Regions from separate parts of the Nocardioides sp. YJ-D4 genome, predicted to be linked through region 1. Evidence: riboswitches for the same ligand, from Rfam matches in the RefSeq annotation. Region 1 holds a riboswitch; the other holds the start of a gene.
The links. A riboswitch is a leader RNA that binds a small molecule or an ion and turns the genes downstream of it on or off. The one in region 1 is predicted to bind thiamine pyrophosphate.

Region 1 (3,089 bases):
TTGCGGTAGGCCCCCGCGGCGAGCACGACTCCCGGCTCGTGGGTCGGGCCGACCAGCGGGAGGTTGTCGGCGGTGCCCGGGCGGTCGCGCGAGGTCGACTCCACCACGCTCGCGCGGTCCAGCGCCGGCACCACCCGGCGGGCGGAGTCGAGCAGCCGCCACACGCCTTCGACGGTCGGCAGCAGCGGACCGTCGCGCTCCTCGGTGGTGGCCCCGATGACCACCTCGTCGCTGTCGATCCGTGGCACCACGTAGATCTGCTCGCCGTGCGCCCAGGCCCGCACCGTCCGCGCCACCGGCTCCTGCGTCCGCACCCGCACGACGTCCCCGCGCACCGGGCGGATCAGGGAGGAGTACGGGTCGGGGAGGTTCACCCCTGTGGCTATGACGGTCACGTCAGCGACCGTGCTGGTCTCGACACCAACGCGGTCCCCGACCCGTTCGAGCAGGGCCGCGACGACCGCACGCGGGTCGACCGAGTGGTCCTCGGCGAGGAAGGCCCCGCCGGCGACGCGGCCGAGTCCGGGCTCGCGGGCGAGCAGCTCGCGGCGTAGGAGTCTCTCGTAGGAGACCCCGGCGAGATCGAGCACCGAGAGCTGCCGCTCGACCTGCTGGACGTCCCCGGCGTCGAGGCCGACGAGCAGCGTCCCGCGGGTGTGCACGGGCACCCCGAGCCGGGCGGCGAACCCCGGCCACAGTGCCAGCGACGATAAGCACAGCCGGGTCAGCGACTCCTCGCCGTACCAGGCCTCGCCGGCCGGGCTGAGCATGCCGGCCGCGGCGTACGACGCCCCGAAGCCCGGTGCCGGATCGACCAGGGTGACGTCGTGCCCGCGGCGGAGCAACTCGTCGGCCACGGACAGCCCGACGATCCCGGCACCGAGGATCCGTACCCGCATCAGCCGACGGCTTCCACGAGCTCCTTCGCGGCCTGGAGTGGGTCGGGTTGTCGCCAGAGTCCGCCGATCACGGCGACTCCGTGGGCGCCGGCGGCGCGGACGGCCCCGGCGGAGGTGGTCGAGATCCCGCCGATCGCGATCAGCGGCAGGACACCGGCGGCGGCCGTGACCGCGTCGACGCCGAGCGGGTCGGGAAGTCCGGCCTTGGAGGTGGTGGCGAAGACCGGTCCGAACCCGGCGTAGTCCGCGCCCGCGGCGGCAGCCGCCTCGACCGCGGCACGGTCCCGGCAGGTCGCGCCGATGATCAGCCCCGGAGCGACCGCGTCGGCGATCCGCCGGGCGTCGGCCAACGGCAGATCGGACGCGCCGAGATGGACGCCGTCAGCACCGGCGGCGAGCGCGACGTCGAGCCGGTCGTCGACGACGACGCGCGCCTCGTACGCCGCGACGAGCTCGATGACGGACGCGGTGAGGACCACCAACTCCCGTGTGGTCGCGCCCTTGTCGCGTACCTGGAAGCCGTCGACTCCTGCTGCGGCGAGCGCAGGCAGGAGCGTCAGGTCGTCGGTCGTGGACACGAGGCAGAAGAACCGCGGTAGAGCAGGCAACACGTCAGGTCACTTCCTTCGCCGGCATGATCCGGATCAGGTACTACGGTCGGAGCGGCTCCAGCTCCCTCTCAGCCCGCTGCCGCGGACTCCCGTGTGGGTTGGGTCTCGATCACTGTAACGGAATCGTGGGCACCCGACGCAAGGCGTTCACCCGATCGTGGACGGCTGACCTCCGCGCTGTGCGAGCGGCTTGAGCTCACAGGCCTCCGCGAAGCCGTCGGACTCGATACCCAGGGCGATGTTGGTGCGGGTCGAGAAGTTGGCGAACCCGATGACCGCGGTCAGCTCGATCACCGCCGCCTCGCCGAGCTGCGCGACCAGGCCCGACACCATCTCGTCGGTGACGGTCGGCTCCGCCTCGCTCATCGCCTCGGCGTACGCCATCACGTCCCGCTCCAGCGGCGTGAAGACCTCGGACTCACGCCAGCGCGGCACCTCCCGGGCCTTGTCCATGTCGAGACCGCGGTTGTGCACCTCGAAGTAGTTGTAGTCCAGGCACCAGCTGCATCCCACGGCCGAGGCGACGGCCATGTGGGCGAAGGACTTCAGCTGCTCGTCGCAGGCGTCCCACTTCTTCACCTTGGAGCCCAGGCCGGACATGCCCATCAGCACCTCCTGGTTGTGCCAGTAGACGCCGACCGAGGACGGCACCTGACCGAGCATCTTCTTGGCGAACCGCTTGATCAGCATCCCCTTGAAGCCGGTGATCTCAGCGGGCGCAATACGGGTGGCAGTCATTTCTCCTCCTGGTTCTCGGCCCCGCTCTCCGGGGGCGCTCGACATCTAGACGACGGACGCGCGCGATCTGTGACATCCCCGGCGGCGTACGATTCTCTTCCGTGGCTGACGTTGAGTTCCGGTACTCCGACCTCCTCCCGACCGGCAAGGACGACACTCCTTACCGCTTGATCACGAGCGAGGGGGTGGAAGAGATCGAGGTCGACGGGCGCAAGTTCCTCAAGGTCGACCCCGAGGCGATCCGCCGGCTGACCGCCGAGGCGATGAAGGACATCAACCAGTACCTCCGCCCGGCCCACCTCAAGCAGCTGCGGAAGATCATCGACGACCCCGAGGCCTCCGGGAACGACCGCTTCGTCGCGCTCGACCTGCTCAAGAACGTCAACATCTCCGCCGGCGGGATCCTGCCGATGTGCCAGGACACCGGCACCGCGATCGTGATGGGCAAGAAGTCCGAGGGTGTGCTGACCGGCGCCGACGACGCCGAGACCGTCAGCCGCGGTGTCTTCGACGCCTACACCAAGCTCAACCTGCGCTACTCCCAGCTGGCGCCGCTGACCACGTACGAGGAGAAGAACACCGGCTCCAACCTGCCCGCGCAGGTCGAGATCTACTCGACCACCGAGGGCGAGAACGGCCCGGAGTACAAGTTCCTCTTCATGGCCAAGGGCGGCGGCTCGGCCAACAAGTCGTTCCTGTTCCAGGAGACCAAGGCGATCCTCAACCCCGACCGGATCCTCACCTTCCTCGACGAGAAGATCCGCTCGCTCGGCACCGCCGCCTGCCCGCCGTACCACCTCGCCGTCGTCATCGGCGGGACCTCGGCGGAGTTCGCGCTCAA
Region 2 (3,089 bases), 1.8 Mb from region 1:
ACCGCGGCACCGGGAAGGTCGAACAGGGTGAAGGTCAGCTTGTAGATCTCGGTCTCGATGCTGTTGTAGCGCACCCCACCGAGGGTGAGCACGATCCCGAACGCGGTCGCGCAGAAGAGGAAGACCACCGATGCCGCGGAGACGATCGCGGGCCGCAGCGCCGGCAGGGTGATCGTCAACAGCACCCGAGAAGGCGAGGCGCCCAGCGCGGCAGCGGCCTCCCCGGGACGCGGGTCGAGCGACTCCCAGGCCGCCCCGACCGCCCGGATCACCACCGAGGCGTTGAAGAAGACCAGCCCGAGGATGATCGCGGTCGGCGTCCCGTCGAGCCCCAGCCCGGCCAACAGCCCGGCCTCGCCGATGAGCTCGCGGAAGGCGACCCCGACGACGACGGTGGGGAGCACGAACGGCACCAGCAGTCCCGCCCGGATGAACCGCTGCATCGGAAAGCTCAGCCGGTAGAGCGCGTACGCGGCCGGCAGCCCGAGCGCGACGCTCAGCACCGTCGCCAGGCCCGAGGACCACAGCGTGAACCAGAGCGCCCGCTGGATCTCCGGGCGCCCCACGATCCTGGACACGACCGACGGATCGAAGGATCCCTCGAAGAACAGGCCGCGCTGCACCATCCCGGTGACCGGCAGGACGAAGAAGACCGCCAGCACAGCCACCGGGAGAGCGGCGAGCGCGACCAGGGTCCCGATTCGCCGGATCACAGCACGACGGGTGGAGCTCACTGCGCGATCGTGTCACTCCAGGTCGCCAGCCACGCTTCCCGGTTCTCGTCGATCTCCTCAGGCTCGACGGAGAGCGGCTCGGTGGGCTGCTGGGCGAACTTCGCCCAGTCGGCGGGCAGCTCGACGCCGGAGGAGACGGGGAAGACGTACATGCTCTCCGGCAGTGCCCCCTGCACGCTGTCGGAGAGCATGAAGTCGATCAGCGCCTTGGCGCCCTCGGGGTGGTCGGCGCCCTCGAGCACGCCGGCGTACTCGACCTGTCGGAAGCAGGTGTCCAGCAGCGCCTTGGTCGTCGTCTTGCCGTCCTTGACGGTGAAGGCCGGCGAGGAGTCGTACGACACGACGATCGGTCGCGTCCCCTTGCCGCCGCCCTGGGTGAAGTCGGAGTAGTAGGCCTGGTCCCAGCCGTCGACGACCTTGGTGCCGTTGTCCATCAGCTTGCCCCAGTAGTCGGCCCAGCCGTCCTCGCCGTACTCGGCGACGGTCGCCAGCAGGAACGCCATGCCCGGCGTCGACGTCGCCGCGCCGGGGGTCACGAAGAGATCCTTGTACGCGGGCTCGGCCAGGTCATCGAGCGTCTCCGGCGGCGTCAGCTTCTTGGCCGCGAACCACTCGGTGTCGATGTTGACGCACACGCTGCCGTTGTCGACCGGGGTGAGGAAGTGCTCCTCGTCGCCCGGCAGGTTGAACTCGTCGACCCCGGCCGGGACCGTCTCCGGCGTGTAGGCCTCCAGCGCGCCCTGGTCGATCGCGCGGCTGGCGAAGGTGTTGTCGACGCCGAAGACCGCGTCACCGTCGGGGTTGCCGGTGTCCATGGCGATCTTGGTGGTCAGCTCGCCACCGTCGCCCGCGTGCCGGATCTCGGCGGTGTAGCCGGTCTTCTCGGTGAACTCGGTCAGCACCTCCTTCGGCAGCGTGAAGCTGTCGTGGGTCAGCAGCACGACGGTCTTGTCGTCGGAGCCGCTCGACGGCTCGGCGTCCGGCTCGGCGGGGCTGCCACCGCACGCGGACAGCAGCAGAGCCGAGATAGCAGTGGCAGCGATGGCAGGCGTACGCATGCGCATTTCTGACTCCCTTCGCCGGTATCAACCGGAGCAGGTTCGGAGGGTCTGCGGCGCTGTTCGCCGCACTCTCAGGCCTCCCGGCCTCCCCTGTCTGTTCCCGGCAACACTACTGCTTGCCAGAATCGACCCATGACCGACGTCGCCATCTCGTCCTTCGACGACCTCTCCCCGACGACCGCGTACGCCCTGTGGCGGCTGCGCCAGGACGTCTTCATCGTCGAGCAGGACTGCCCGTACCCCGATCTGGACGGCCGCGACCTCGAGCCCGGGACCCGTCACGTGGTGCTGAGCGACGGCGACCAGCTCGCCGGCACCGCCCGCATCCTCGACGACGGCGAGGTGTGGCGGATCGGCCGCGTCGTCCTCGCCCCCACCCACCGCGGTCAGGGCCTGGCCGACGTGATCATGAAGGCTGCCGTCGAGGCCGTCGCCGACCGCGACATCGTCCTCGACGCTCAGACGCCGCTCGCCAGCTGGTACGCCAAGTTCGGGTTCGTGAAGGACGGCGAGGAGTTCCTCGAGGACGGCATCCCCCACACCCCGATGCGCCTCACCCGCTGACGGGGGCGAACAGCACGCTGGTCTCCGTCTCCTCGCGGGTGGCCTGACCGCGGGCGGCCAACAGCTCGAGATGAGCCTTGGTCTCCATGACAGCGAGGCCGGCGTTGAAGTAGTCGAGTTCGGCGAAGGCGCGCTCGTGGCGGGTCCAGCCGAGGTCGTTGGCGACCTCGAGCGCCGAGCGGCGACCGGCCTTCAGCGAGGCCAGCGACTGGGCGAGGCGGGACTCGTGATGGGCCAGGAGCTCGTCGACGCGGGCGTGCGACGACGCGGCGACGGGGCCGTGGGCGGGGAGAAGGCGCAGGTCGGGAAGGGTGCGGACCTTGGTCAGCGAGGCCATGAAGTCGCCGAGCGGGTCGATGACCGGCACCGGCTCGAAGCCGATCGACGGCGTGATCGTGGGCAGCACGTGGTCGCCGGCGAACAGGACCGAGCCGGCCAGGTCGGCGTAGACGTAGTGGCCCTGGGTGTGACCAGGGGTGTGCACGGCATCGAGGTCGCGGCCGGCGACGTCGAGGCGTACGTCGCCCTCCAACCACTGCGAAGGCATCCGCCAGTGGGACAGATCGGGTGCCGGCGGCGGGTTGGCCGCCCACTTCGCGGCCAGCTCGTGCGCACCGGCGTGGGCGAGCAGCCGATCGGTCGAGACCCAGCCGTCGAGGTCGCCGTTGGTGAGCTCGAGGGTCGGCCGGTCGCCGGCGCCGAGCAGCACGTCCGAGCCGAACTCCTGACC

Region 2: another riboswitch for thiamine pyrophosphate. It lies ahead of ACW14X_RS15970 (thiamine ABC transporter substrate-binding protein); the one in region 1 lies ahead of thiE (thiamine phosphate synthase).

What each region holds. Positions count from the first base shown of each region.
Region 1 covers NZ_CM132932.1:1,580,671-1,583,759, forward strand. Annotated here, with positions in the region: gene ACW14X_RS07715 (FAD-dependent oxidoreductase) at 1-899, opposite strand, end outside; gene thiE (thiamine phosphate synthase) at 899-1,477, opposite strand; TPP riboswitch at 1,504-1,613, opposite strand; gene ACW14X_RS07725 (carboxymuconolactone decarboxylase family protein) at 1,658-2,248, opposite strand; gene ACW14X_RS07730 (fumarate hydratase) at 2,350-3,089, shown strand, end outside.
Region 2 covers NZ_CM132932.1:3,340,380-3,343,468, reverse strand. Annotated here, with positions in the region: gene ACW14X_RS15975 (ABC transporter permease) at 1-734, opposite strand, end outside; gene ACW14X_RS15970 (thiamine ABC transporter substrate-binding protein) at 731-1,792, opposite strand; TPP riboswitch at 1,789-1,897, opposite strand; gene ACW14X_RS15965 (GNAT family N-acetyltransferase) at 1,928-2,359, shown strand; gene ACW14X_RS15960 (MBL fold metallo-hydrolase) at 2,349-3,089, opposite strand, start outside.